4 regions of the Nitratireductor sp. ATLC21 genome follow, and region 1 is predicted to be linked to each of the others. Evidence: predicted binding sites of a transcription regulator. Region 1 holds the regulator's gene; each other region holds the start of a gene.
What was found. The regulator LexA, encoded in region 1, represses DNA repair genes until DNA is damaged. The targets are predictions, from matches to a motif close to TGTTCNNNNTGTGTTCNG.

Region 1 (7,620 bases):
CCGACACCTAGCTGCTCCAGAACCGCCATCAACAGGATGAAGGCAAGGAACCCACCGGTGTATATCGCATACACCCGGCCGATATTGTCGATGAACCGTCCTTGAATCAAAGCCATGCCGGTTCCTCCCTATTCTTCTTCGCCAAAGCCGAACTCGTCGTCGATGGCATCCTGGCGCCAGTTCTGCACCCAGATGATGACGACGAAAGCGATCAGCGAGCCCTGGGCAATCATGTAGAACCCGAAGGGGAAGCCAAGAAATGTGAATTGGTTGAGTGTCGAAACCATTGCTGGAACGACAAGTGAGAAGAACGCCCACAAGGCCAGAACCACGATTGTCAGGTTCCTGGTTTTGGCCCAGTAACGATCCCTCACATCACCTGCGTCATTAGCGGACATGGTGTCCTCCTCCCTAAAAACGTCAGCGACGAAAGTCGTTAACTGCCGCCATTGCGGTTCTGTGGATTAGGAATCACAATGGCATGTCTCAAGCATTGGGCATCTTCTGAGCAATGAAAATCGAGACATTGGTCGTATGACAGGAGGATGTGTCTTATGGGAATTGCCTGGACCAGGGGGATGGCGTTTCTGCGTGAAGCGGCGGCTAGGCTCACGATCAAACGTGACAATGCGCCCATTGATACGGTGGACGCGCTTTGCGCCTTCATTGCCACACGGTCCTCGTTTGTCGCTCAGAAAAAGCTCTACGGCTATCTGAAGGCGCGGATGGGGACGCGCTATCCGTCAATGTTCGAGGATGATGTGTTCGTCCAGTCCATCAACGTGGCCAAGCTCCATGTCTTCGCGGCCTGCCTCTCCGATCTCACCCTTCACGCTGTCGCGAAGATCGCTTCCGATGGTCCGCTAGATCGGGAAGAGGCGGCTGCGCTGGCCCGTCATTGCCATTCAGAGGGGCTCACCCACAATCGGGATGCACTTCCCCAGTCGGAAACGGTGGATGAATGGCGTGACGCGTTTGAAAAGCGCATCGCGAAGACCCATTGGCAGAACGTGGCGGTAGACGGAGGGGCGTTTACCGAGAGCCCGCACGCGCTTTTCCGTTGGGCGCCGATCGCCGATCAATTGAAGCGCCACGACAGGGAAATCGTGGAAAACTCGATCCGTTTCGCGTTCGGTGAAGTGACCCGCGCTTTTCGTGCGCGCGCCGACTTGTCTGCTCTCGCCCGAAGCTGGAAGGACCAGCTGAAAAGCGGCTGAACAAAAAAGGGGGCCCGTCCGTGAACGGAGCCCCCGCAATCGCCTTGGGAGGAGCGATTAGACCGAGTAGTACATCTCAAACTCGACCGGGTGCGGCGTCATTTCGTAACGCAGAACTTCCGCCATTTTCAGTTCGATATAGGCGTCGATCTGATCATCGTCGAACACACCGCCAGCCTTGAGGAAGCCGCGATCCTTGTCGAGGCTCATGAGCGCTTCGCGCAGTGATCCGCAGACGGTCGGAACCTTCTTCAGCTCCTTCGGCGGCAGGTCATAAAGATCCTTGTCCATGGCCTGGCCGGGATGAATCTTGTTCTTGATGCCGTCGATGCCGGCCATCAGCATAGCTGCGAAGGCCAGATAGGGGTTTGCGCCCGGATCGGGGAAACGGACCTCGACGCGTTTGGCTTTTGGTGAGGAGCCAAACGGAATGCGGCATGAAGCAGAGCGGTTGCGGGCCGAATAGGCGAGCAAGACCGGAGCTTCAAAACCCGGAACCAGACGCTTGTAGGAGTTGGTGATCGGGTTGGTGAAGGCGTTGATAGCCTTGGCGTGCTTGATGATGCCGCCGATATAGAACAGGCAGTTTTCCGACAGACCTGCATATTCATTGCCAGCGAAGGTCGGCTTGCCTTCCTTCCAGATCGACTGGTGAACATGCATACCCGAGCCGTTGTCGCCATAGATCGGCTTTGGCATGAAGGTTGCCGTCTTGCCATAGGCATTGGCAACCTGATGAACGCCGTATTTGAACTTCTGAACGCTGTCTGCGCTCTTAAGCAACGTCTCGAACTTGATGCCCAGTTCATGCTGTGCGGCACCGACCTCGTGGTGATGCTTCTCGACGATCACGCCCATCTCGGTGAGAACCGTCAGCATTTCCGAGCGCATGTCCTGAGCTGAATCGATCGGCGGCACAGGGAAATATCCGCCCTTCACGCGCGGGCGGTGGCCGAGATTGCCCGTCTCATATTCCGCATCATCGTTGCTCGGGAGTTCGCTCGAGTCGAGCTTGAACCCGGTGTTGTAGGGATCTGCCTTGTATTTCACATCGTCGAAGATGAAGAATTCCGGTTCGGGGCCGACATACACGGTATCGCCAATCCCTTCCGACTTCAGGAAGGCTTCCGCCTTCTTGGCCGTGCCGCGCGGATCGCGGTTGTAGGCCTCACCCGAAATCGGGTCGAGAATGTCGCAGAAAATGGCCATGGTTGACTGGGCGAAGAACGGGTCCATATGGGCCGTATCGGTCTCCGGCATCAAAACCATGTCGGATTCATTGATGGCCTTCCAGCCGGCGATGGACGAGCCGTCGAACATAACGCCGTCGGCGAACATGTCCTCGTCCACGGCGGAGACATCCATGGTGACGTGCTGCAGCTTGCCTTTGGGATCCGTGAAGCGCAGATCGACAAACTTTACGTCGTTTTCCTTGATCTGCTTCATGATGTCTTGTGCAGTGGTCATATTCGCCTTCCTATTTGCGATGGTCTTGCCTGATGATCCCGGAGGTGTTCCGGGAAAGAGAATAATTGCGGATCAAACGGCGTCGGCACCGGTCTCGCCGGTACGGATGCGGATAACTTCTTCCACATTGGTCACGAAAATCTTCCCGTCGCCGATGCGGCCCGTCTGGGCGGCCTTCCGGATCGCCTCGATTGCCGCATCAACCGTTTCGTCCGGCAGGACAACTTCGATCTTCACCTTTGGGAGAAAGTCGACGACATATTCTGCCCCGCGATAGAGTTCGGTGTGCCCCTTCTGGCGCCCGAACCCCTTCGCCTCGATCACGGTTATGCCCTGAAGGCCGATTTCCTGAAGGGCTTCCTTCACTTCGTCGAGCTTGAAGGGTTTGATGATCGCTTCGACCTTTTTCATGCCTTAGTGGCCTCCAAATGAGTTCAGGAACGGTGATCCCGCGCCCCTTGTTGTTCCGGTTCGAATAAAGCACGAAACATGCCAACTCCAATGAGAGCCTTGCATGAACCGTGCCAATCGCTGCATTGTGTCCGCCGGATGCTACAATCGCACGGGTTTTCAGGCAGCGACATGTTGCGCGCTCACCTTTGAAAATCATCAAGGGACACATGTGGAGCGCGGCACAGTTTGAAGCCTGCTTAAAAAATATGCAATGCGCTCAATAAAACGGCAGCGAGTGATGCATTTGGAGATCGTTACGCCTGAAGAGATGGGCAGGGTGGACCGCGCTGCCATCGCTGATGGGCCGCTGGCCGGTTATTGTCTGATGCGCCATGCGGGCGCGGCGGTGGCAGGTGAAATCCTGGCTCGCTATGCGGAAGCAGAAGGCGTTTTTGTCCTTTGCGGTCCGGGCAACAACGGCGGTGACGGCTATGTCGTTGCGCGCCTGCTGGCAGAACGAGGCCTCCGTGTCCGCGTTTTTGCCGAGGCCAAACCGGTCGCGAGCGGCGATGCGTCGCGCGCGCTTGAGGATTGCCCGGTTGAGGCAGAGCCATTCACCGCTTTCCAACCCACGCCAGGATGGATTGTGGTGGATGCGTTGTTCGGCGCAGGCCTGAAACGCCCGCTTGAAGGGAGGGCAGCCGAGATTGTCGCCAGGGTAAGCAGCAGTGGGCTGCCTGTGGTCGCCATCGATCTGCCTTCCGGCGTTTGCGGGGTATCCGGAAAGCCACTCGGTGCCGCCCTCTCGGCGGAAGTGACTGTCACCTTTTTTCGCAAGAAGCCGGGGCACCTCCTCGTGCCGGGACGGCAAATGTGCGGTGACCTTGTCGTTGCGGATATCGGCATCGCAGACAGCGCGCTTGATACAGTTGGTCGAGCACTTTGGGAGAACCAGCCTGCTTTGTGGCGGGAAGCCGTGCCGAAGCCCTGTGTCAGCGCGCACAAATATTCGCGCGGTCATGTGGCCGTAATTTCTGGTGGGGCAACCTCGACGGGTGCGGCTCGGCTTGCCGCGCGGGCAGCGGCGCGTGCGGGGGCAGGGGCCGTGACGATGCTTTCGCCCACGAACGCGCTTTCGATAAATGCGATGCATTTGACATCGATCATGTTGCGCAAGGCCGACACCGTCGGCGAGTTGCAGGCCTTCCTCGCCCACCGCTTACCCTCCGGGGTGGTTCTGGGACCAGGAGCAGGCACTGGAGAGCGAACGCGCAGTTTCGCACGCGCGCTTCTCCATCAGGCCAATGACGCAAGCGGGTTGGTTTTCGATGCTGACGCCCTCACGGCCTTTAGCGACAAGCCGGATATGTTTTTCGATATGATCAAGGGTTCCGCCGCGCAGGTCGTTCTCACGCCGCACGAAGGGGAGTTCTCCCGACTGTTTCCAGGCCTGGAGGACGCGCCAGCGATTTCCAAAGTGCAAAGAGCGCGGGAGGCGGCAAGACGGTCCGGGGCGACGATCGTGCTCAAGGGGCCTGATACGATCGTTGCGGCGCCCGACGGGCGAGGGGCAATCAATGCCAACGCTACGCCACATCTGGCAACGGCCGGATCAGGCGATGTCCTGTCAGGAATTGCCGCAAGCCTTCTGGCTCAAGGGATGCCGGCCTTTGAGGCAGCGTGCGCTGCTGTTTGGATTCACGCAGAATGCGGTCGGTCATTCGGACCCGGTCTGATCGCCGAAGACCTGCCTGAAATGCTGCCGAAGGTGCTGCAGGGACTCACTTGAGAAAACGCTCTCTGGCCCTCGTCAGTTGGCCCTTGAGCCTCTTGTCGAATTCATGAACAGCAGCTTGGGCATGCTCCCTCGACGCCGGGTCAATAACGGCGCATCAACCCCACCAGACGCCCCTGGACCTTCACCCGGTCGGGGCCGAATATCCGTGTCTCATACGCCGGATTGGCAGCCTCAAGGGCGATCGATGCTCCCTTGCGACGGAAACGTTTCAAGGTCGCTTCTTCCTGATCGACCAAAGCAACCACAATCTCGCCGGGGTTGGCAGTCTGCGTCTCGCGGATGATGACGGTATCACCATCAAAAATTCCCGCCTCGATCATCGAATCGCCTTTGACCTCCAACGCGTAGTGATCGCCTCCACTCAGCATGTCTGGAGGCACGGCGATGGAATGGGTCTGGTGCTGGATGGCATCGATCGGAACACCCGCAGCGATGCGCCCCATGACAGGCACGGAAACGACACCGGCGAGAGCATCGTCATTGCTGGCTGACGGTTTGGGCGGGGCAGGTGGCGCTTTGCCGAGGCTGCCTTCGATAACGCTTGGAGAAAATTTGCGTGCGCCCGCATTCAGGCCCGGCGCAATCGAATCGGGCAGGCGCAACACCTCGAGCGCACGGGCGCGATTAGGAAGGCGGCGGATAAAGCCACGTTCCTCCAGGGCGGTGATCAACCGGTGAATGCCAGACTTGGACGCAAGGTCCAGCGCCTCCTTCATTTCATCGAAGGAGGGCGGGATTCCAGTCTCCTTCAAGCGCTCGTGAATGAACAGGAGAAGTTCGTGCTGCTTGCGGGTCAGCATGGTCGCCACCGAGAATCAGTTAAAAACAAAACCAGAACATACTGTATATGTTCCAGTTGTGTTCCGCAACTGCCGGTATTTGCTTCTCATTTAGGCGCTATGGCGCGTCAAACAGAGCCTTTGCGCCATCCGCTACGAACTGAACGGCGAGAGCAGCCAGTATCACGCCGAGAAGTCTGGTCAGGATCGATCGTCCGGTCTCGCCCAGAAAACGGTCGACGCGCTCTGCGAGTGTAAAAACCGCATAGGTGATGCCGATCGTCGTCAATAGAATTGCCAGCAGTGCGGCGGTTCCGCCAAGGCCGCCGAATGAGCCGGAAAGAAGCACGGTGGCAGAAATAGCGCCGGGGCCGGCAATCAGAGGTATGGCCAACGGAAAAGCTGCGATGTTTCGGATCATGTCGCGCGTGATGGCGCGTTCGGCGCTTTTTTCATGCCGCTCCTGGCGGCGTTCGAATATCATTTCGAAGGCGATGAAGAAGAGAAGCAGGCCGCCTGCCACACGGAAAGCAGGCAGGGTGATCCCGAAAATGGAAAGTATCGCACTGCCGGCCACGCCAAAGAGTGCAAGGACTGCGAAACCGATGATTGCGGCGCGAACTGCGACCTGATTCCGCTCAGATCGGTTCATTCCGACCGTCAACGCCAGAAAGAGCGGTGCCAGACCCGGTGGATCCACGGTCACGAGCAGCGTGACGAATGCGTTGAACAAGGTCTCGTAACCTGCCATCGGGGCCTCCTTTCAAACTGTCTAACCCAGTTGGGAGGCTCCAGAAAAGCTCTGATTGCGACGCTGTGCGCGTGTGCTGCGTCAATTTGTCTACGACACCATTCACAGACCAGCCATATGCGTCTGAAATCGCGTTGGATTTCCTTGGCTTCCGTCACTGCTCCGATTGGAGAATCAACGGCGCTTCATATATAAGAAGTCAGTGATTCCTTATTCTGTGTGTGACTCGATTTGACTGACCAGACAACGCCGACCGGATCGGACGAGCCCGACGATATCGAGCCGATTTCCATCATAGAGGAGATGCAGCGCTCCTACCTCGATTACGCGATGAGCGTTATCGTGAGCCGCGCTCTGCCGGATGCGCGCGATGGTTTGAAGCCGGTGCATCGGCGCATTCTCTACGCGTCGCATGAAAGCGGTTATCACTGGAACCGCAAGTATGTGAAATCGGCACGTCCGGTCGCCGATGTGATGGGTAAGTATCACCCTCATGGCGATGCGGCGATCTACGATGCGCTCGTGCGCATGGCGCAGCATTGGTCCATGCGTTTGCCGCTGATCGATGGTCAGGGCAATTTTGGCTCAATTGACGGCGATCCGCCGGCGGCCATGCGCTATACCGAATCGCGGCTTACCAAAGGCGCTCACGAGCTTTTGGAAGACATCGATAAGGAAACGGTCGACTTCCAGGACACGTATGACGGTTCCGGCAGCGAACCCAAAGTGCTGCCGGCGCGCTATCCGAACCTTCTGGTCAATGGTTCCGGTGGTATCGCGGTTGGTATGGCGACCAATATTCCGCCGCACAATCTGTCGGAAGTCATCAATGGCTGCGTGGCCATGATCGACAATCCGGCGATTGGTCTGCCTGAATTGCAGGAACTGATTCCGGGCCCGGACTTCCCGACCGGGGGCCTCATCCTCGGGCGTTCCGGCATCCGCAGCGCCTATGAGACCGGACGCGGTTCCATCATGATGCGCGGCAAGGTTGCCATCGAACCGGCGCGCAACGACCGTGAAGCGATTGTGATCACGGAAATTCCCTACCAGGTCAACAAGGCCTCGATGATCGAGAAGATGGCCGAATTGGTGCGCGACAAGCGCATCGAGGGTATTTCCGACATCCGAGACGAAAGTGACCGCCAGGGCTATCGCGTCGTGGTTGAGCTGAAACGCGATGCGGTTGCCGATGTCGTACTGAACCAGCTTTAT
Region 2 (7,620 bases), on a different contig from region 1:
ATCATCGCAGGCCACAGCCGTCGGCACTCGGATTTGCCCGGTTTTGCCGGTAAAGGCTTCCTCAAGCGTGATTTCCATATTGAAGCGCAAATCCGCGCCGTGTTGGCGGCCACCGCGGCGGCGGCCACCACCACCCATCATGTCGCCGAAGATGTCTTCGAAAATATCGGCGAATCCGCCACCACCGCCAAACCCGCCCCGCGCGCCCATGCCACCATTCTCGAAAGCGGCGTGGCCGAACTGGTCGTAGGCCGCCCGTTTCTGAGGATCGCGCAGCGTCTCGTAGGCTTCGTTGACTTCCTTGAACTTCTGTTCGGCCTCTTCGTCGCCCGGATTGCGGTCAGGATGATACCGCATGGCGAGCTTGCGAAAAGCGCTCTTGAGTTCCTTCTCGTCGGCGTTTCTCGACACGCTGAGCGTCTCGTAAAAATCTGCCTTCATGAATGAGAGTCCCGCATAGTCTGTTTGGAGCGAACACTGTTCCCCCGATCAGTGTCCGTTATTTAGGTATTTGCGACAGCGAATGCCATAGTTTTCATGAGATTGCCAGCCATGGGAACGAGACAGAGGTTCCATTTGGCTGCATGGAGCCGTTTTCAGTTTGTCTCGGCTGCGGGCCTGGCCGGGGCGGGGCCGGTCCGTGCAAGGCCGGCGGCGCGCAAGAGGTATCCGGACAGCGTGTTTTCGAAGAAGCGGAAAGACGCCATGGCCACGATCACCGTCACCAGCATCACAAAGCCCGTATAGCCAAAGAAAAGCGCAATGGAATGCGACTGAATGTGATGGCTCCAAAGATAGGAATAAAAGAGGCTCTCGGTAACCGGGTGCCAGAGATAAACACCGAACGAGACCGCAGCCGCCGGGCGCAGGAAGGCCGGATAGCTGTACCGTTCAGGATCGTTGCGTTCCACAAGACCTGCCAGGAAGACCGCGACCGCCAGCAGAAGCAGCGTCACATAGATGTTCAGCTGCAGCACCATGGAGGCGCAGGCAAGCAGGATGGCTGCCCAGGCGGGCCATCGCGCTGAAGCCGTCAGGGCAGAGCGGCGCACGAGAACCGCGAGCAGGGCGCCCAGAACAAAATCGGCGAAGGTGCGGTACGCTCCCCAGGTATCGGCCATGACCCAGCTTTCGAACGGCATCACGCCGGTGTGCACCATCAGCTCAAGCACCGCATAGCAGGCAACAAGCAGGACGAAGAGGCCGGCAAGCCCTGAGCGGCGATAGGCAAAAAGGATCACGGGCAGCAGAAGATAGGCAAACCACTCGGCAGAAAGCGACCAGGACACAAAATTGAAAGTCAGCCTGTCTTCAACACCCCAGGCCTGGATGAGCAGGAGGTTCGAAGGTAGTGCGCTCCAGTCGTAGAGCTGCGGTTCTCCACCGGTGCGCAAGACGCCCACGGAGACAAGAAGCCCGATCATTACGAAATAGGCAAGCGTGGCCAGATGAAGCGGGTAAAGGCGGATCAGCCGCTTGTAGAGATAGATGCCGTAACTCTTCGCATCCCTGACCTGGTCTCCATACCGCGCAAAGATCAGGAAGCCCGATATGATGAAGAACATGTCGAGCAACGGCCTGAGGGGCGCCAGTTCGTTTTTCACTGCAAGCCCGTCACCGGGCGCGAAATGCCCGAAGTGGTACAGCATGATAAGCAGCGCAGCGACGAAGCGCCAGATCTCGAACAGCCGGTACCGGATCATCAGCCTCCCCAATGGCCAATCCGCGAATTTTACTTTGCCGGCAAGTCTATTGGGGGGAAGTTTAAGAAGATATGAAAAAGCCCGGGACGCAAACCCCGGGCTTTCTTAGACGTTTTATAAGGGCATTCAGGCCGACTTCTTGTCGTCCTCATCGATTTCCTCGAAATCCGCATCGACAACATCATCGCCTGCAGCCTTTGCGTCGGCAGCCGCATCGGATTCGGCCGCTTCTGCCTGGCTTGCCTCATACATGGCCTGGCCAAGCTTCATGGATGCCTCGGCGAGCGCGTTGGTCTTCGCCTTGATGTCTTCGGCATCGTCGCCTTCGGCAGCGGTTTTCAGCGCGGCGAGCGCGTCCTCGATGGCCTTCTTCTCCTCTTCGGAGACCTTGTCGCCATACTCGCTGAGGGACTTCTCGGTCGAGTGGATCAGGGCTTCCGCCTGGTTCTTCGCTTCCACAGCCTCGCGACGCTTCTTGTCGGCCTCGGCGTTGGACTCGGCGTCCTTCACCATCTTCTCGATTTCTTCGTCGCTAAGACCGCCGGATGCCTGGATGCGGATCGCCTGCTCCTTGCCGGTGCCCTTGTCCTTGGCCGAGACATTCACGATGCCGTTGGCGTCGATGTCGAACGTGACTTCGATCTGCGGTACGCCGCGCGGTGCTGGCGGAAGACCGGTCAGGTCGAAGCGGCCGAGGCTCTTGTTGTCCGCAGCCATTTCGCGCTCACCTTGGAATACGTTGATGGTCACGGCGCTTTGATTGTCTTCTGCGGTCGAGAAAACCTGGCTCTTCTTGGTCGGGATCGTCGTGTTGCGATCGATCAGGCGGGTGAAGACACCGCCCAGCGTCTCGATGCCCAGCGAAAGCGGGGTCACGTCGAGCAGCAGAACGTCTTTCACGTCACCCTGCAGAACGCCGGCCTGAATGGCAGCACCCATGGCGACCACTTCGTCCGGGTTCACGCCCTTGTGCGGCTCTTTGCCGAAGAAGCTCTTCACGGTCTCCTGGACCTTGGGCATGCGCGTCATGCCGCCGACCAGAACCACTTCGTCGATCTCGCCGGCGTTCAGACCGGCATCCTTGAGGGCGGCCTTGCAGGGCTCGACGGTGCGCTTGACGAGATCTTCGACAAGGCTCTCGAACTTGGCACGCGTCAGCTTCATCGTCAGGTGCTTGGGACCCGACTGGTCAGCGGTGATGAACGGCAGGTTGATCTCGGTCTGCGAGGCGGAGGACAGCTCGATCTTGGCTTTCTCGGCAGCCTCTTTGAGGCGCTGCAGGGCGAGCTTGTCCTGCTGCAGGTCGATGCCCTGCTCCTTCTTGAACTCGGAGGCCAGATACTCGACCAGACGCATGTCGAAGTCTTCACCGCCGAGGAAGGTGTCGCCATTGGTGGACTTCACCTCGAACACACCGTCGCCGATCTCGAGGATCGAGATGTCGAACGTGCCGCCGCCAAGATCGTAGACGGCGATGGTTTTACCGTCTTTCTTGTCGAGGCCGTAGGCGAGCGCGGCAGCGGTCGGCTCGTTGATGATGCGCAGCACTTCGAGACCGGCGATCTTGCCGGCGTCCTTGGTGGCCTGGCGCTGGGCGTCGTTGAAGTATGCAGGAACGGTGATGACCGCTTTCTCGACCTTCTCGCCGAGATAGGATTCAGCCGTTTCCTTCATCTTCTGCAGCGTCATCGCAGAGATCTGCGAGGGCGAGTAGGTCTTGCCGTGCGCCTCGACCCAGGCATCGCCATTGTCGGCCTTGACGATCTTGTAGGGGACCAGCTTCTTGTCCTTCTCGACCGTGGGGTCGGAGAAGCGACGGCCGATCAGGCGCTTGATTGCAAAGAGGGTGTTTTCCGGGTTGGTCACCGCCTGACGCTTCGCCGGCTGACCAACCAGACGCTCATCCGAATCCGTGAAGGCCACGATGGACGGCGTGGTGCGTGCACCTTCCGCGTTCTCAATAACCTTGGCGTCCTTGCCGTCCATGACAGCAACGCAGGAATTGGTTGTTCCGAGGTCGATACCGATTACTTTAGCCATGTCTTCTCTCCGCTAAGCAGACTGTCAGGACCCATTCCGGCGTTCCAGATGACAGCCCCTGTTCACACGAATTTGCTGCGGCAGCATCCCTGGACGAAACGCGCCGAACAGCTTCGGGGCGTATATAAGAACGCTATTTTTGCAACGCAAGGCGGGATTTGCCTCGATTTTGGTCGAACCCATCCCGTTTTCCGCAGAAGTGCTTCCCGGGGGCGTCTCCCTGACGAAAGGTAAACCTTCCTATCCGGATTTGAAGCAAAGCCAATTTGTCTTCACGCATAGGTTGTGAGAGTGGTCTGCAACAGGGGCCTGAGGGGCGGTGGTACCGAATTGGTATTCACAGGAGTCTCAATGTTTGCAGAAAGTCTTTTGTTCGGGGGATTGTACGCTTCATCTCTACTTCAATCGATCCCGGCTTGGGAGCCTGACACTATTTTCCCCTCTACTTTCAGAACGATAACCGAGCTGATCGGTGAGGAGTCCCATTCGCATCAGCGCTCCACATTCAATCCGGTGCTACCGTCCTTTATCAGGGAGGCTGAGATGACCTGCCTTTCAGCAGCGGTTTATCACGAGGCGCGTGGCGAACCCGTAGACGGTCAGAAGGCGGTTGCCATGGTCATTGTGAACCGGGTTCGTTCGAAATCCTTTCCAAACACCATATGTGGAGTGGTGTTTCAGAACGCACACAGGCCCTATCGCTGCCAGTTCTCCTTCACATGCACCGGCGTGGCGCTTCTTCCGAGGGAGGAGAAGCCCTGGAGACGCGCCCGGGAGATTGCTGCGGCCATTCAAAGATGCGTTGCCGACTGCGCTCGGGAAGCGGCCCTGGCCGATGCCGATCTGCACGCCTTGGGCACGGCTACGCATTACCATGCCAGCTATGTACGCCCGGGATGGGCGCGGCGTCTTCAAAAGCTTGGGCGCATAGGCCGCCACATCTTTTTTGCAAGAAAGCGCAGCGGACCCGTTTGAACGGATGCTGGTCCCTAAACGATTTCCCAGCCGTCATGCGCGCCGGCACGGAAGATCGCATCGATCAGCTTCTGGTTCTTGACCGAATCTTCAAGTGTGAAGACCGTTGCTTCCGCGTCGCCCTGTGCCGCCCGTACGATGGCCTCCGCCTGCAAGCGATATTGGCGTGCGCGCGGAAAACGGTAGACGTTGGCACTGTTGTGGTCGGCGCTGAAGACCGTCAGGCGCGTGTCGCCATAGTCCGGGGTGTTGAAGGGCGCATTGACCTCGATTAAGCCCTTGTCGCCGTGGAACACCATGCTCTGGCGCAGCGCCATCTGCGTCGACACGTAGAAGCTGAGTTCGAACGTGCCGAAATCGGCCTTGACGCTTGAATAGATGTCGGTGCCGAAGGTGGGATCGCGCTCTACCACGGCCTGCACACGCTCGGGCTCCAGACCGGTGGCGAAGCGCGTGGTCACTGTCGGATAAACGCCGATGTCCGGCAGGCCGCCGCCGCCAAGCTCCGGCTTGTTGCGCATGTTTTCGGGATCGACATTGTGATAGCAGAACACGCCCTGCACATGCCGCAGCCGCCCGATGGCGCCTTCAGCAATCAGGTCGCGCACCTTGTGCCATTGCGGGTGATAGGTGACCATGAAGGCTTCCGACACGACGACATTGTTGCGGTCGCGCGCCTCGATCACGCGGGCAATATCCTTGGCGTCCAGCGCCAGCGGCTTTTCCACCAGAACATGCTTGCCGGCATCCGCCGCCTTGATCGCCCAGGCGACATGATCGGAGGTCGGCAAGGGAATATAGACGCCATCCACATCGGGCGAGGCAAGCAGCGCGTCATAGGAAGAAAACACGTTGGGGATACCGAAGCGGTTCGCCACGGCCTGCGCCTTCGACGAATCACGGCTGGCGATCGCCGTCACGACGCCGTTTTCCGAATCCTGAATCTGCGGAATAACCTGCTCGCGGCCAATCCTGGCCGTCGAAAGAACGCCCCAACGGAACATGCACTTTCCTCCTGTTTTGCGCAGGCAAACACATAAAGCATTTTGCCGTCAGGTGGAATCACCTGACGTTCGCACAAATGCGGGAAGAGAGGGAAGGATTGAGCGGAGCAGCGTTTCTATGAAACGGTGATCCGCTCTATGCCGGGGATTGAGAACCGGCAAGGTTTCGCGCGCCAATTTGTTCTGCTAATGTTCCGGAAACCCCTTGGAGAGGCGCATGACAGCGGATGAACCCGTCCATCTCGTGGAAGATGCAGAAACCGGAGACCGGTTTCTGATCTACGATGGTGAAAAGGGGCTCCGGCTCGATATTCGCTACGAGGGCGAAACGCTCTGGATGACGCAGGATCAGATCGCCCGACTTTTCGGGCGCGAGCGAAGCGTCATCACCAAACATATTGCAAACATTTTGGAGGAAGGAGAACTCGACGAAGAGACTTCTGTGCAAAAAATGCACACAACTACAGGTCGGCCGCCACTCCTCTACAGCCTCGACATGATCATCTCAGTCGGCTACCGCGTCTCCTCCGCGCAGGCGACCCTTTTCCGGCGCTGGGCAACCGGGATTCTCGTTCAGTTTGCGCGCAGCGGCTTTGTGGTGGATTCAGCACGCCTCAAGCAGGAGCGCGACCGCATCGCCGAATTGCGGGAGATCATCCGCGACATTCGCTCTGATGAGGCCAATGTCTATCGTGAACTGCAAGCCATCTGCGCTCTCTGCCAGGACTATGATGGCAGCACCGCCAGGGCGCAGAGCTTCTTCCAGAAAACGCAGGCCAAGCTGATCAATGCAGTTGTTTCGCAGACACCCTCGGAAGTGGTGATGGCACGCGCTGATCATCGCCTCGAGAATATGGGGCTGCAAAGCTGGCCCGGCGACACGATCCGCAAGCGGGACGTGACCGTCTCCAAGAATTATCTTGCCGAGGCCGAAATCAGTGAGCTCAACCGCCTGACCACGATCCTTCTGGATATTTTCGATGATCAGGCCAAGCTGGGCCGATTGGTTGTCATGGAGGATGCAACGCGGCTTCTCGACCAGCAGCTCGAAAACCTTGGCCGGGCCGTCCTGCGATCGGGCGGCAGTGTGAGCGCGGAAGGCGCAAAGGATCATGCGCGCGCGGAATTCGAGCGGTTTTCCAAACAACAAAAGATCGAGCGCCACAAAAAAGCGGACGAGCACATTGCTGCACTCGTCCGCGAAGCTAAGCAGTTGCCGAAAGGGCGCCGCTGAACGAACCTACCCCCGCAGCGTGCCGCCGGTCTGTTTGCCGACATTGGCGACGATGCGGCCGGCGATGGCTTCGAGCTCTTCGTCGGTCAGCGTCTTGTCGCGCGGCTGGATCGAGACTTCGATGGCAACGGACTTCTTGTCCTCGCCAAGCGAAGCGCCCTCGAAAATGTCGAAGACGCGTACGCCGGTGACAAGCTTCTTGTCGGCCGCCAGTGCTGCGCGCTCGATGGTTGCAGCTTCCACAGCCTTATCGACAACGAACGCAAAGTCGCGGCGCACGAGCTGGAAGGGCGAAAGCTCCAAACGTGGCTTGGTGCGTGTGGCCTTTGCCTTCGGCTCGGGGATCGCGTCGAGAAACACCTCGAAACCGCAGATCGGCCCTTCGGCATCCAGTGCCTCCAGCGTGCGTGGGTGGATTTCGCCGAATGCGGCGAGCACGATTTTCGGCCCAAGACGGATCGTTCCCGAGCGACCGGGATGATACCAGTCGGGGCCGCCCGCCACGATTTGCAGCTTGTCCACCGGCGCGCCGGCCGCCTCAAGGGCCGCCAGCGCATCGGCCTTGGCATCGAACACGCTGACGGAGGCGCTGTTGCCCGACCAGTGCCGTCCCGCGCCGTCCATCACCGCTGTGCCGCGACGAATGCCGCCCGCAACACGGCGC
Region 3 (7,620 bases), 170 kb from region 1:
GCCATTCTTTCCGGCAATGCAAAAAAAGGCGACGTGCTGGCTACTGCGCGCATCGCCGGCATCATGGGCGCGAAGAAAACATCGGATCTGATCCCGTTGTGCCATCCCCTCGCCCTTTCCAAAGTGGTGGTCGAGATCGAGCCCGACACGGCCCTCCCCGGGCTCAAAGTGCGTGCCCGCGTCAGGGTCACCGGTCAGACGGGGGTGGAAATGGAAGCGCTAACCGCGGTTTCTGTTGCCTGTCTGACAATCTACGACATGGCGAAAGCACTGGAAAAAGGCATGACCATCAGCAATATCCGCCTTTTAGAGAAGACCGGGGGGAAATCGGGCGACTGGCGGGCTCCGGAGCCTGCTGCATGACGCTTTTGCCGGTAGACGAAGCGCTGGAGCGTATTCTCGATGGTGTAAAGGCGCTGCCTGGTGAAAACGTGCCCATCGAAAAGGCCGACGGTCGCGTTCTGGCCACTCCGCTTGCGGCCACGCGGACGCAACCTCCCTTTCATGCCTCCGCCATGGATGGTTATGCCGTGCGGGCGGTGGATGTTCAAACCCCGGGGGCAATGCGGTTGCGTGTGGTTGGGGAATCGGCTGCAGGAAACCGGTTTCATGGCGTTGTTGGTGCTGGCGAGGCCGTGCGGATTTTTACAGGTGCTCCGGTGCCTGAAGGCGCCGACACGATTTTGATACAAGAGAACGCCACATCTGTGGGCGATGACTTTATCGAAGCAACGAGCGCGGTGGCCATCGGGCGTCACATCCGCAAAGCCGGGCTCGATTTCCACGATGGCGATATTGTTCTTGAGCGAGGACGGCTGCTTGGACCCGCCGGTATCGGCCTGGCCGCTGCCGCAGGCCACGCGCTTCTTCCCGTAACCGAACGCCCATTGGTGGCGATCATCGCGACCGGTGACGAGCTGGTGCGGCCGGGAGAAACATGTGGTCCCGATCAGATTGTCGCGTCGAATGGTTTTGCGATTGGAGTCTTGGCGAAGAACGAGGGCGCCCGTATCCTCGATCTGGGTATCGTGAGCGACAACAGCGCTGCAATTTCAGCCGCGGTTCGAAAAGCTGCAGATGCCGGAGCGCACGTGCTGGTGACCCTGGGCGGAGCTTCGGTCGGGGCCCGCGATCTCGTGCGACAGGCCCTTCTCGACGCGGGCATGTCGCTCGACTTCTGGAAGATCGCCATGCGCCCGGGCAAGCCTTTGATGTTTGGCAGACTTGGAGAAATGCGCGTTCTCGGCCTGCCTGGCAATCCTGTCTCGAGCCTGGTCTGTGCTCATCTCTTTCTGCGCCCGCTTGTTGCGCGGTTGGGGCAGCGCAACCACACACCCGATCTGCGCGCGGCAGTTCTGGCGACGGCGCTGCGTGAAAATGACGAGCGCCGCGATTATATTCGCGCTTCGGTCGCCGCAGGGCCCGAAGGGCTGATCGCAACGCCGTTTCCCGTGCAAGATTCCTCCATGCTCACGACACTGGCAGCGGCCAATGCCCTTATCGTGCGGGAACCGGGAGCGCCTGCTGCCGAAGCGGGCTCGCGCTGCCGCGTGCTGATGCTCGGCTGATTTCGAGATCTGACCACGCGTCCTTCCCCGCTCAGGGAAAAGAAGCGCCATCCCACACGGAAGCAACCCACACCCAAACTCCAGGTGTGCGTCCCTATTCCCTCGCCTGTCGGGGGATGGAGATCCTCATCTCCTTGCCGCCATATCCATGAACCGTGTCATGGGCCCGGATGGTCACATGCGCAACACCATTCGGCAGCGAAACCCCAGGCAAGCTGCGCGTGAATGGCTGTTCATTGACATGCGGATGCATGAGTTTGCGCGATCCCAGGACATTGCCCGCATCGTCGAGCACATCCCATCGGTCTGCATAGTGTTCCCAGCCTTCATCGGAATGTGTGAGGGTGACCTCGAAGCGATAGGTTCCGGCCGGCTCGGCAACGACTCTCACATCCACAATGTCCGCTTCTCCGGCAAGCACTGCCGGTGCGAATGTAAGCGCAAGCATAAAGGCCCCGGCTCCACCCGCCCGAACACCATGTCTAGCTGCATGGTGTGGACTGGTCATGCCGGGTCTCCAAAATGTTCAGATTCCGATCAGAACGGGATTTCGTCGTCCAGATTCTGCGAATAGCCGCCTCCGCCGCCGCTATCGGCAGGGCCTGACTGGCCGAAATCGGAACCGCGGCTGCCGCCGCCGCTATAGCCGACCTGATTGTCGCCGCCCTGCCCGCGTGTATCGAGCATCTGCAGTTCGCCACGGAATTTCTGCAACACAACTTCGGTTGTGTAGCGTTCCTGACCATTCTGGTCGGTCCATTTGCGTGTCTGTAGCTGGCCCTCGATATAAACCTTGGCGCCCTTCTTCAGATACTGCTCGGCCACCTTGGCAAGGTTGTCGTTGAAAATCACGACATTGTGCCACTCGGTCCGCTCACGCCGCTCACCCGACTGGCGATCGCGCCATGTTTCCGAGGTCGCAATGCGCATATTGACCACAGGATCGCCGGAGTTGAGCCGGCGAATCTCGGGATCGGCGCCCAGATTTCCCACCAGAATGACCTTGTTGACGCTGCCCGCCATAACGCTTCTCCACGCTTGTCCGAAATCTGCCGCGCACTTTATCGCAAGCCGGGCTGCCGTGCGCTCTCCGCCTGCGGTGCTCCGCCTCTCGTCCACAGCTCATTTGTTCTTATTATGTTCACATTCGATGACCAGCGTCAATGCACCTCCTCCCACGCGCGCGTTGCATGAGGAAAGCCCCGCCGCCATTTGGTCGCACGGGGCTCCGGGTCTTCCGACCCTCCATACCGGGAATGGTTTACCGGTGTCATCAGGCAGGGTGTCTTACCAACCCTGTCTTCAAAGAGATTTGATTTTTCAGGGGCAGCCAGCCGCCAGCGTTGTCATGCCTGCCGGCAATTGCGTTCTCCAGAAACGCAATTCGCCATGGACCGGTAGCGAGACACATTTTCCGCGCCAAGCGCCGAATGTGCCGCGCACCAATCAGCCGGCTGTGGCTTCGCGATCCAGGCGAAGCCCGGTGGATCGGTCAGGTGGAGTCATGCCTTCCTCCTTCTTCGCGTTTCGGTCGGTGCTCGGTTGTCAGCCTGCTCAAGCGGATCGTGCTTGCAGATAGCTCATCAGCGTGTCTGCGGCGCATCTGATCGCGAGCTCTGACAAAGAATATTCTGCGCCTTTGGGCCAGACCGGTCAAGCAAATGCCTTGTGAAGCCGGCAAATGTGATCGTCTGTAACGCAACACGCCTCCAATGGCAGAAATGTCAGGAGAACGTTCGGTTTTTGTTCTTTTTCCTTGCGGAAGGCCGGGCGGCGCGTGCTAAAGGGAATATGCGCGTTCATCTGTGTATTGAGCAGATGGAGCGCGCCCGCGGTGAAGCGCTTTCCGCCCGGTGCCATTCTGGTCCGCGGCGGTCGACATTTGCATCCCGCTTCCTACATGATGCACAGACCGGCCTGCGGCCGGCCAATCCGGTTTCTCAAGACAGGCAGCGACGGGGCATGCCAGAACACAAATTCATTACCATCCGCGGCGCGCGCGAACACAATCTGAAGAATGTCGATCTCGACCTGCCACGCGAGAAGCTGATCGTCATGACGGGCCTGTCGGGTTCCGGCAAGTCGTCGCTCGCCTTCGACACGATCTATGCCGAGGGGCAGCGGCGGTATGTCGAAAGCCTTTCAGCCTATGCGCGCCAATTCCTGGAAATGATGCAGAAGCCGGATGTCGACCAGATCGACGGGCTTTCACCAGCCATTTCCATCGAGCAGAAGACCACATCGAAGAACCCCCGCTCCACCGTCGGCACGGTGACGGAGATCTACGACTATATGCGCCTGCTTTTTGCGCGCGTGGGCGTGCCCTACTCGCCGGCAACGGGCCTCCCGATCGAAAGCCAGACGGTGAGCCAGATGGTCGACCGGGTGATGGCGCTGGAAGAAGGCACACGGCTTTACATTCTCGCGCCCATCGTCCGCGGACGCAAAGGCGAATACCGCAAGGAAATGGTCGAGCTCCAGAAGAAGGGCTTTCAACGCGTCAAGGTGGACGGCGAATTCTACGAGATCGCCGACGTCCCCGCGCTTGACAAGAAATACAAGCACGACATCGACGTGGTGGTCGACCGTGTGGTTGTGCGCGACGATCTGGCGACGCGTCTGGCGGATTCGCTTGAAACCTGCCTGAAACTGGCCGAAGGGCTGGCAGTCGCCGAGTTTGCGGACAGGCCTCTTTCCGATGAGGCAACGGCCAAGGGCGGAAGCGCGAACAAATCCAAGAACGAAACGCATGAGCGTATCGTCTTTTCGGAGAAATTCGCCTGCCCGGTATCGGGCTTCACCATCCCGGAGATCGAGCCACGTCTATTTTCGTTTAACAATCCCGCCGGTGCCTGCCCTACCTGCGACGGTCTTGGCAGCCAGCGCGCGATCGATCCCAATCTGGTGGTTCCCGACGACGGTGTGATCCTGCGTGAAGGCGCCATCGCGCCCTGGGCGAAATCCACATCTCCCTATTACCTGCAGACGCTCGAGGCGCTTGGGCGCGAATATGGGTTCAAGGTCGGCGATCGCTGGCGCGACCTTCCAGCTGAAGGGCAGGATGCAATCCTGAACGGCACAGGCTCCAAGAAAATCGTTTTCGATTATGATGACGGCCTGCGCAGCTACCGCACCACGAAACCCTTCGAGGGCGTGGTGGTCAATCTCCAGCGCCGCTGGAAGGAGACCGAATCTGCCTGGATGCGCGAGGAGATCGAGCGTTACATGTCGGCCCATCCCTGCCCGGCCTGTGGCGGACATCGCCTGAAACCCGAGGCGCTGGCCGTGAAGATCGACGGCCTGCATATCGGTCAGGTCACGGAAATGTCGATCCGCAAGGCGGGTGCCTGGTTTGAGGAGCTGCCAAAACGTCTCAACGACAAGCAAAACGAAATCGCGGTTCGCATCCTGAAGGAGATCCGCGAACGGCTGCGCTTTCTCAACGATGTGGGCCTCGATTACCTGACGCTGTCGCGCAATTCAGGCACGCTGTCGGGCGGCGAGAGCCAGCGCATCCGGCTTGCCTCTCAGATCGGCTCGGGTCTGACGGGGGTTCTTTACGTGCTTGACGAGCCGTCCATCGGCCTGCATCAGCGCGACAATGACCGTCTTCTGGCTACGCTCAGGCATTTGCGCGATCTTGGCAACACGGTCATCGTGGTCGAACATGACGAAGACGCCATTTTGACCGCGGACCATGTGGTCGACATCGGGCCGGCGGCCGGCGTTCATGGCGGACAAATTATCGCCGAGGGAACCCCGCGTGACATCATGGCCAACCCGGCCTCTGTCACCGGCAAGTATCTGACCGGCGCAATGGCGATCCCGATGCCCGAACAACGCCGGGAGATCCCCAAGAAACGGCGCATCCGGGTCGTGGGTGCACGCGGCAACAATCTGAAGGATGTGACGGCGGAAGTGCCGCTCGGCACCTTTGCCTGCGTCACCGGCGTTTCGGGCGGCGGAAAGTCGACGCTGCTCATCGAGACGCTTTTCAAGGCCGCATCACGGCGGATCATGGGATCGCGAGAGCAACCTGCCGAACATGACAGGATCGAAGGTCTCGAGCATCTCGACAAGGTGATCGACATCGATCAGTCCCCCATCGGGCGCACGCCGCGGTCCAACCCCGCCACCTATACCGGTGCCTTCACGCCGATCCGCGACTGGTTCGCGGGCCTGCCGGAAGCCAAGGCGCGCGGCTACCAGCCCGGGCGTTTCTCGTTCAATGTGAAGGGCGGCCGGTGCGAGGCCTGCCAGGGCGATGGCGTCATCAAGATCGAGATGCACTTTCTGCCGGATGTCTACGTCACCTGCGATGTCTGTCATGGCAAGCGCTACAATCGCGAAACGCTGGAAGTCACCTTCAAGGGCAAGTCGATTGCCGATGTGCTGGAAATGACGGTGGATGAAGGCGTTGAGTTTTTCGCGGCCGTTCCTGCCGTGCGCGACAAGCTGGTCACGCTCGCCCGCGTCGGTCTTGGCTATATCCATATTGGCCAGCAGGCCACCACGCTTTCCGGCGGGGAGGCACAGCGCATCAAGCTCGCCAAGGAACTCTCGAAACGGGCAACGGGCCGCACACTCTACATTCTGGACGAGCCGACGACCGGCCTGCATTTCCATGATGTGGCAAAACTGCTTGAAGTGCTACATGAACTGGTCGACCAGGGCAACACGGTGGTGGTGATCGAGCACAATCTGGAAGTCATCAAGACCGCCGACTGGATTCTCGATCTGGGTCCGGAAGGTGGCGATGGTGGCGGCGAGCTTGTTGCCTCCGGCTCCATCGACGACGTCATGGCCGAGCCGCGCAGCTACACCGGCAAATTCCTCAAAGAACTTCTCGAGCGCCGGCCCGCCGGCAAGGCACAGGCAGCGGAGTAGACCGATGACGACTGGCACCATTCGCGCCGGCATGGGCGGCTGGACGTTTCAGCCATGGGAAGGCACCTTCTATCCCGACGACCTGCCGAAGAGGCGACAGCTTGAATATGCCTCACGGCAGGTGCCGACGATCGAGGTGAACGGCACCTATTACGGTAGCCAGAAGCCGGCGACCTATGCCAAATGGGCGAGTGAGGCACCGGAAGGGTTTGTGTTCTCGCTGAAGGGAAATCGCTTCGTGACAAACCGCAAGGTTCTGTCCGAAGCGTCTGAATCTCTCGAGAAATTTCTCGGGTCGGGCATTTCCGAGATCGGAGAAAAACTCGGTCCTCTCGTCTGGCAGTTTGCTCCCACCAAAAAGTTTGACCCGGAGGATTTCGAAGGGTTTCTGCAGCTTCTCCCATCCGAGCGCGATGGAGTTCCGCTCCGACACGTTCTTGAAGTGCGCAACGAGACCTTCTGTACGCCGGAGTTCCCCCGGCTCGTACGGAAATATGGTGCAGCCATTTGCTACGCGCATCACAACACCTATCCGGAGATCGCGGATGTGACGGGAGATTTCGTCTATGCCCGTCTTCAACGCGGTGAGGACGATATTCCGACAGCCTACCCGCCAGAAGACCTTGACGGATGGGCGAAGCGTGCCAGGCTTTGGGCCGAGGGCGGGCAGCCAGACGACCTTCCCCTCATGGACGCGGAATTCACGCCGCAAAGAGAGCCGCGTGACGTGTTCGTCTATTTTATCCATGAAGGGAAAATCCGTGCACCCCATGCTGCCAGAGCTTTCATGGAGCGCGTGGGATGATTTCCCATATGTGACGTCCGAATTCACACCTTGGCGCGAGCGATCACGCGTCGGCGCGCGTTCAACAAACCTCTGTGAAGTTTGATTTAATCATCTGTTTCTAAGGACTTTTGTCAGCTTCATTCGATGTTTTTCGGCTGCGTTTGTAAGGTCCCAATCCACGAGCTGCGCGTGAAAACTGGCGCTGCTCATGCCATGGTCGATACGGCTCGCTGAGCGCAAAGGTGATGTTGACTGTGAACGGATCTCGCGGCTCACCCCCTATGCGTATCTCGGCACTGCCCCATCGCGCCAGGTCTCGTGCGGTGATGGTAGGCGTGCCACTCTCCCCGCAGGGTCGGTCGATACGCGCATCATTGA
Region 4 (7,620 bases), 420 kb from region 1:
TGAGAAGGCCGACGCCGACGGCCATGACCGCCAGGATGCCGATGAGGATGGAACGCATCATTGATGTTTACCTGAAACGAGAAGGCTGAGAGGTGGCGTCAAAAGCACCAGGACAAGCCGGATTCCACGAGCGCGAGAAAAATCCCGGCCCCCTTTTCCAGCCACATGGCAAAGGCCAAGCCGGTGAAGGCGGCCAGAAGCAGAGCCGCTGCGCCCAGTTTAAGCCAGATGGCCGTGTGCCGTGGATGCTCTATTTTCATGCCCTACAATAGCTGAAAGTGCTGGCTGCGCGCAAAGCCTCATCTTGTCGCAAGGCAATGGCCTCAAAAGCAACCTCCCGCCGCCTGGAGGCCGACGGGAGGTTCAGGGTTGAGGTTAAGTTGCCATGATGGCCATGGGGACGGGTCAACCCCACATATGCACTCTAACGATTTATGGTTTGAAATTGATTGGCTTGATCTTCAATCATCGCGTGTAGCTGATTGTGTTCGATGGCTGCGGGAGGTTTGCCATGGCGAATGCCGATATTCGGGTGAAGCGCATCTATGATCCCGTAGAGGACGGCGACGGAAAGCGGATCCTCATCGACCGGTTATGGCCGCGGGGCATGAGCAAGGAGCGCGCGGCACTGGACGCTTGGATGCCCGATATCGGGCCGAGCCACGCGTTGCGTAAGTGGTATGCGCACAGACCCGAGCGCTGGAGCGCGTTCTGCGAGCGATATCGGGAGGAACTGGCCACTCGGAACGAGCTTTTGCAGGAATTGATGGACGCCGCGGAAGAGGGGCCTTTGACATTGCTGTTTTCGGCGAAGAATCGCGAACGCAACCAGGCCGTGGTCGTTCGCCAGCTGTTGCAGGAGAGGTGTGATTCGCGCTGAAAGCCTCTTCAACCAGTGATTGTTCTTTGTATTTTGAGGCAGGAAATGAGGAAAACCGGGGATGATCCAGCTTGTCGTAGGTGTTTAGCCTATACGGCCATGTCGCACTCTTGACTTACAGAATGCTTATAGAGACATATGTGCGCGTTTCACCTGTTTATGGTGGTAATTACGGTATCGGGGCGGATTTCATGATCAAGGATTTCGACAAGCTCAAGCAGCAGCTCAACGAGCTTTCGGAGGCGGTGAACAAGTTTGAGTCGGAAGCCGTTCAGCTTCGTGTGGTGGAACTGGTCCTGGGCCAGAATGACCCCCGGCCTGGCGGGTTTTCCGAGGGGGGGATCAATGATTTCATCGCCGGCCCCGGTATGATGCAGGTCGTGCGGAGCACGTCTCGCCCCGGTCGACGCCGGACAACCACTGACAGTGCCAAGGGCGCCGTGGCTGCCTTGAACGATCTGCTTGAGAGCGACTTTTTCGATGCCCCCCGAACCATCGGCGATATTGTTGCTCGCTGTCAGGAGACATTCGGCATGCGCTACAAATCGAACGCCTTTTCGGGGCCGCTGTCGCGCCATGCGCGCACGGGCGTCTTGTCGCGGGAGAAGAATGCCGACGGCAAGTTCGTTTACGTCAAGCCGGGGACTGACTGAGCGCGGAGGCAGGATCGACCGCTGCGCGGTGCGAGGCTAGACCCGTTCGACAAAGCCGTCGAGAACGCGCTTTTGGCCTGCCTTATCGAAATCGATGGTGAGCTTGTTGCCCTCGATCGACGAGACGTTGCCATTGCCGAATTTGAGGTGGAACACCCGGTCACCGACCTTGAAGGCAGAGGGCGTGTCGGACACGGATTTGGCGACAAGTTCGCCTTCGATCACGCGACCCTTGACCGAGCCGCGGCCTGCGCCATAGCCCGAATCCGCCTCGCCATAACCGATGCGCTCCACCTGATGGCCGGAGCGGTTGCCCCAATTGCGGGTGGTGGCTTCGGTCCGGTTTTTCTGGGCGCGCTGCCAGCCGGGCGTGGCATAGCTGTTTGAAAAGGCGGGCTGATCGTCGAAGCGGGACTTGCCATAGGGGTTGGGCCGGCCGGGCTGGCCGGCGGAATAGCCACCATAGCTGTTGCTTTCCTCTGCCACATCCACATGGGCCTCGGGCAGCTCGTCGAGGAAGCGTGAGGGGATGGTCGACTGCCAGAGGCCATGAATGCGCCGATTGGAAGCAAACCAGATGTGCAGGTTTTTCTTGGCGCGGGTGAGGCCGACATAGGCGAGGCGCCGCTCTTCCTCCAGGCCCGAGCGGCCACCCTCATCGAGCGCGCGCTGGTGGGGAAAGAGGCCTTCCTCCCAGCCGGGCAGGAACACGGTGGGGAATTCGAGACCCTTGGCGGAATGAAGCGTCATCAGACTGACGGCATCAAGTTCCTCGTCGCGTTCGGCATCCATGACGAGCGCGACATGTTCGAGAAAGCCGCGCAGACTGTCGTAATCCTCCATGGAGCGGATCAGCTCCTTGAGGTTTTCAAGCCTGCCGGGAGCCTCGGCGGAGCGGTCGTTCTTCCACATGTCTGTATAGCCGGACTCTTCAAGGATGATCTCGGCAAGTTCGGTATGGGGCGTGCGGTCGAGCATGCCCTGCCAGCGCTCGATATTGTCGACCAGCGTACGCAGCGAGGCGCGCGGCTTGGGCTTCATCTCCTCGGTGCCGACGAGATCGCGCGCGGCCTGCAGGAGGGTGGCTTCGCGCATGCGCGACACGTCGTGGATCTGCCGCACGCTGGCTTCGCCCAATCCGCGCTTCGGCGTGTTGACGATACGCTCGAAGGCGAGATCGTCGGCGGCCTGCGCGACGATGCGGAAATAGGCCATGGCATCGCGGATTTCCATGCGCTCATAGAAGCGCGGGCCGCCGATGACGCGATAGTTTAAGCCTAGGGTGACGAAACGGTCTTCGAATTCGCGCATCTGGAAGGACGCGCGCACGAGGATGGCGATGTCGTTGAGCGCGTGGCCCTTGGCCTGAAGCGCCTCTATTTCCTCGCCGACGGCGCGGGCTTCCTCTTCCGAATCCCAGGCGGCATGGACCTTGACCTTGGGATCGTCGGGATCGGACTGTTCGGTGAACAGCGTCTTGCCAAGCCGCCCCTCATTGTGGGCGATAAGGTGGGAGGCGGCGCCCAGAATATGGGCAGTGGAACGGTAGTTGCGCTCCAGCCGGATGACGGCGGCCCCGGGAAAATCCTTCTCGAAGCGCAGGATATTGTCCACCTCGGCACCGCGCCAGCCATAGATGGACTGGTCGTCATCGCCCACGCAGCAGATGTTGACGGGTTCGCTGCTCTTGGGGCGCTGGGCCAGAAGCCGGAGCCACATATATTGCGCGGTGTTGGTGTCCTGATACTCGTCGACGAGAATGTAGCGGAACTTTCGGTGATAGTCGGCAAGCACATCCGGATTGTCGCGCAGAATGCGGATCGGATGGCACAGGAGATCGCCGAAATCGACGGCGTTGAGCGTCTTCAGCCGGTCCTGGTAGGCGGCGTAGAGTTCACGGCCCTTGCCATTGGCAAAGGCGCGGGCATCCCCCTCGGGAATGTCCTTGGGCGCGAGGCCCTTGTTCTTCCAGCCATCGACCATCTGCGCGAACTGGCGCGGCGGCCAGCGCTTGTCGTCGAGCCCTTCGGCCTGGATGATCTGTTTCATCAGGCGGATCTGATCGTCGGTGTCGAGGATGGTGAAAGAGTTTTTGAGTCCCGCCAGCTCTGCATGCTTGCGCAGGATCTTGACGCCGATGGAGTGGAATGTGCCAAGCCAGGGCATGCCCTCGATGGCCTCGCCCACCAGGGTGCCAATGCGCATCTTCATCTCGCGCGCAGCCTTGTTGGTGAAGGTCACGGCGAGGATCTGCGAGGGATAGGCGCGCCCGGAGGCCAGAATATGCGCGATGCGGGTGGTCAGCACCCGTGTCTTGCCGGTGCCGGCGCCGGCGAGCACCAGAACGGGCCCCTCGGTGGTCTCGACGGCAAGACGCTGCTCGGGATTGAGCGCATCGAGGTAGCGGGTGTCGGGACCGCCCGAGCGCGCGGCCATGGCGCGCGCGGCAATGCCGGAAGGCTTGTGCGCTGCCGGGGGAGGCGGGGTGGGGTCGTCCTCGTCGAAGAACGGAATATCGTCAGGAAAGCCGGACATCGGACCTGCATATGGTGATTCGGGGGGCAAAGCCCAAGGATGTTTTCCATTTGTACCGGTTTGCGGGCCTCGAACCAAGGTGTTGACAGCCGGCAAATTCATCCGTTCTGGTTATCAGTGCTCACTCTCGCAAAGCGAATGGTCGGAAAGGGCGCGAAGAACGTAGCAATCGCAAACCGTGCCGTTGTCACAGCTATCAACGATGCGTTGCAGTTCATGCTCAAGTTTCCGGAGGCGCGCTATGCGCTCGCGCACTTCCTTCAGGTGCTCTTGGGCGATGCTGTCGGCTGCTTCACACGGCTTTTCGGGATGGCTGCTCAGTTCTATGAGCGAGCGAATGGCGTCTATGCCGAGGCCGAGATCGCGGGCATGCCGAATGAAGGTCAGGCGATCCACGGCGTCGCGGCCATAGCGCCGCTGGTTGCCCGAAGAGCGTTCGGGCGGTTCGATCAGGCCGGTCTCTTCGTAATACCGGATTGTCGGCACTTTCACGCCCACCCGCTTCGATAGTTCTCCGATGGACCACATGAGGATCGCTCCTAACTTTTATTGCCGGAGATATAGGGATTGGCGGTCAGGAGCGAAAGTCTGCCGTCGCTCACGCGGGTGTGAATGGACCTCAGCCACACGGACTATAGTCTTTGCACAGCGGGGCCCAACAACAATCGGGAGTGAATTCATGCAGGATCAGCCCAAGATCACACAGGCGATGATTGATGCGTATGACGAATACACGCATCTCACACTCGATCGCCGCGCTTTCATGAACAAGATGACGAAGCTTGCAGGCTCGGGAGCTGCGGCTGCTGCTATCGTGCCGATGCTCGCCGCCAATTCTGCGCGGGCGGCGATGGTGGCTGAAGATGATGATCGCCTTTCGTCGGAGGATATCACCTACCCGGGCGACGGCGGCGATATGGCGGGATATCTGGTTCGCCCGACCGGTGCGGAGGGAAAACTTCCGGCGGTGATTGTCATCCATGAAAACCGGGGCCTCAATCCACATATCCGCGATGTCGCGCGGCGCATGGCGCTTGAGGGTTTCGTTGTGCTGGCGCCCGACTTTCTTTCTCCCTCCGGCGGCACGCCGGAAGACGAGGACAAGGCGCGTGAAATGATCGGCCAGCTCGACGGTGGCGAGACGGTGCGCAACGCAGTTGCAACGCAGGCGTTTCTGGCTGGACACGATGCGACCAACGGGAATGTCGGCGCCATCGGTTTCTGCTGGGGTGGTGGGCTGGTAAACCAGCTGGCCGTGAACGATCCCGATCTTGATGCAGGTGTTGCCTATTACGGACGCCAGGCTGATGCGGCTGAGGTTGCCAAGATCGAAGCGCCGCTGCTGCTCCACTATGCCGGGCTCGACGAACGGATCAACGCAGGGATCGACGCTTATCGCACCGCGCTCGAAGAGGCCGGCAAGGACTTCACCATTCATGTCTATGAGGGCGTGAACCACGCGTTCAACAACGACACGTCGGAAGCCCGCTATGACAAGGAAGCCGCTGATCTGGCCTGGGAGAGAACGGTGGCGTTCCTGAAGGAACAGCTGTCCTGAAACTCAGAACGGGTCGAAAGGCGCCGGATCATAAGCGATGAAGAGGCGCTTCTGGCGCGCGGTGCGGACGATGGCGCGGACATAGATCAGGTCGATGGGAATTGGCCTGCGGTTTCGCTCGAGCCAATAGAGTTCGTCCTCAATGGATTTCAGCGCGCGCCAGAAGTCGTAATCCGTGATCTCGTGTGTGCGCGCGAGACCGTCCGACAGGGCTTTGGCTTCCTCGTTCAACACCGGGCTTTCCGCCAACCACGAATCGAATGCGTTTATGAAGGATGGTCGGCGTGCCGCTTGAGCGCTTCAAGCGGAGGGCATGGTTAAACTTGTGCAAAGATGCTGCCTTAACCGGTATGGTTAATGAAAACCTGCTTTCATGATGCGAGCGGGCGGATCTTGTAGTCCGGCAGCCTATCTATGCTCTTCCTCACTCATATCCACGAGCGCGCGGTTGAAGAAGCGCAGTGCACGGACATGGCTTGCGAAAGCGATGACCTTGCTCGGATCTTTCAAATCGACCACCGGCAGGCGGTCGTGCCCGCCTTTGTCGAATGCGCGCAACGAAGCTTCCAGTGTATCGGTTGGTTTGAGTGAAGGAGCACCAGTTTCGGGGTCATAGGTGACCGGCTCGCCCTCATCATCCAGTGGCTCCATGAAATCCATGACGCGAATGGATTGGCCGAGGGCCCGGTGAGGGCCTTCGACGAGGAAAAGACCGCGCATCTCGAGCTGCCATTGGAACCAGGAATGGCCGTGAATGGTTTGGGTGATGCCGTGCGCCACGGCGACGGTCAGCAAAAGTGCGATTGAGAGTTCGTAGCCACCGGTCAGTTCAAACACGATGACGGTTGTAGATATGGGTGCGCCCAGAACAGCGCCGGCGACGGCTCCCATGCCGAGGATGGCGTAAAGCCCCTCGCTTGAGGCCATGGTGGGAAAAACCGATGCAGCGATGATCCCGAATGCGCCTCCGGTAAGCGCCCCGAGAAAAAGGGCTGGTGAAAAGATGCCGCCGCCAAAGCGCATGGCGAGCGTTATGGACGTGGCGGCCGTTTTCACAACAATCAGCGCCAGCATGGTCATGAGCGGCAGGCGGTTCCACAGAGCCATGTCGGTGATCTCGTAGCCCACGCCCAGCACATGCGGGAAGACGACGGCGATGCCTCCGACAATCAGGCCGCCGACGAGGGGACGCGTCCAAAGCGGAATGCGGATCCCACGAGCCGCATAATCCGAGACGAAGAGCGAGAACTGAAAGAGGATCGCCACCACGGCTGCCGTGACCCCCAGAAGGGCGAAGGCCGGGAATTCCCAAAATGAGGTGATCTGGTGTGTGGGGACCAAAAACGCGGCGGCGCTCCCGAACCAAAGCCGGGATGCCACCGCGCCAGCAGCCGAAGCAATGACGATGGGGACGAAGGAGCGCATGGCGTAGTGGCCGAGGATGACCTCATGAGCAAAAAGAACACCGGCAATGGGAGCGTTGAAGGAGGCTGAAATCGCGCTGGCAACACCTGCACCCAAGAGGGTGCGCCGACACCATTCGGGCAGGTTGGCGCGCCATGCAATGGCCGTTGCCAGAACGGCGCCCAGATGGACCACAGGGCCCTCGCGTCCTGCGCTTGCGCCTGAGCCGAGTGACAGGGCGGTGACGAAAGCGGAAAGCAGGCCTTCACGAAATCTGAGCTTTCGCCCCGACAAGGCACGCGCTTCGATGACATCGGCCACGGCACCTGTGCGCCGCGCTTCAAGGCGTGTGAGGAGAATGCCGACCAGGAGACCGCCGACAACGGGACCGGCCATGATCCAGTACCAGGGCAGGGAGAGGGCGGCGGTGAACACACGTTCCGAACTCGTGCCGAGCCAGAAGAGCTGGAAGAAGCCGATCAGCTCGCGGAACGCAATTGCCGCGATCGCCACTGCGAGGCCGAGAAACAGCGACAGGAGCCAAACGAGGGGCAGCCGCGCCTCGAGGAAGGCGCTGATATTCGGCTCGA

Region 2: a site for LexA is predicted at 5,902-5,919, ahead of rhuM (RhuM family protein). Genes of this name have one in related genera too.
Region 3: a site for LexA is predicted at 2,696-2,713, ahead of AC2CHD_RS01485 (single-stranded DNA-binding protein). Genes of this name have one in related genera too.
Region 4: a site for LexA is predicted at 4,109-4,126, ahead of AC2CHD_RS04410 (ATP-dependent helicase). Genes of this name have one in related genera too.

The regions. Positions count from the first base shown of each region.
Region 1 covers NZ_JBXUOU010000001.1:473,611-481,230, reverse strand. The annotation lists gene AC2CHD_RS02390 (sodium:solute symporter family protein) at 1-116, opposite strand, end outside; gene AC2CHD_RS02385 (DUF4212 domain-containing protein) at 129-398, opposite strand; gene AC2CHD_RS02380 (hypothetical protein) at 579-1,217, shown strand; gene glnA (type I glutamate--ammonia ligase) at 1,275-2,684, opposite strand; gene AC2CHD_RS02370 (P-II family nitrogen regulator) at 2,757-3,095, opposite strand; gene AC2CHD_RS02365 (NAD(P)H-hydrate dehydratase) at 3,376-4,866, shown strand; gene lexA (transcriptional repressor LexA) at 4,956-5,675, opposite strand; gene AC2CHD_RS02355 (MarC family protein) at 5,773-6,405, opposite strand; gene gyrA (DNA gyrase subunit A) at 6,637-7,620, shown strand, end outside.
Region 2 covers NZ_JBXUOU010000003.1:142,405-150,024, reverse strand. The annotation lists gene dnaJ (molecular chaperone DnaJ) at 1-441, opposite strand, end outside; gene AC2CHD_RS15110 (acyltransferase family protein) at 597-1,703, opposite strand; gene dnaK (molecular chaperone DnaK) at 1,830-3,743, opposite strand; gene AC2CHD_RS15100 (cell wall hydrolase) at 4,287-4,718, shown strand; gene AC2CHD_RS15095 (Gfo/Idh/MocA family protein) at 4,733-5,722, opposite strand; gene rhuM (RhuM family protein) at 5,940-6,956, shown strand; gene pheT (phenylalanine--tRNA ligase subunit beta) at 6,963-7,620, opposite strand, start outside.
Region 3 covers NZ_JBXUOU010000001.1:306,666-314,285, reverse strand. The annotation lists gene moaC (cyclic pyranopterin monophosphate synthase MoaC) at 1-363, shown strand, start outside; gene AC2CHD_RS01495 (molybdopterin molybdotransferase MoeA) at 360-1,568, shown strand; gene AC2CHD_RS01490 (hypothetical protein) at 1,663-2,076, opposite strand; gene AC2CHD_RS01485 (single-stranded DNA-binding protein) at 2,106-2,591, opposite strand; gene uvrA (excinuclease ABC subunit UvrA) at 3,531-6,455, shown strand; gene AC2CHD_RS01475 (DUF72 domain-containing protein) at 6,460-7,260, shown strand; gene AC2CHD_RS01470 (ComEC/Rec2 family competence protein) at 7,361-7,620, opposite strand, start outside.
Region 4 covers NZ_JBXUOU010000001.1:895,188-902,807, reverse strand. The annotation lists gene AC2CHD_RS04430 (SCO family protein) at 1-61, opposite strand, end outside; gene AC2CHD_RS04425 (hypothetical protein) at 99-260, opposite strand; gene AC2CHD_RS04420 (DUF488 domain-containing protein) at 512-880, shown strand; gene AC2CHD_RS04415 (hypothetical protein) at 1,003-1,533, shown strand; gene AC2CHD_RS04410 (ATP-dependent helicase) at 1,570-4,068, opposite strand; gene AC2CHD_RS04405 (MerR family transcriptional regulator) at 4,183-4,596, opposite strand; gene AC2CHD_RS04400 (dienelactone hydrolase family protein) at 4,748-5,626, shown strand; gene AC2CHD_RS04395 (hypothetical protein) at 5,630-5,860, opposite strand; gene AC2CHD_RS04390 (chloride channel protein) at 6,035-7,620, opposite strand, start outside.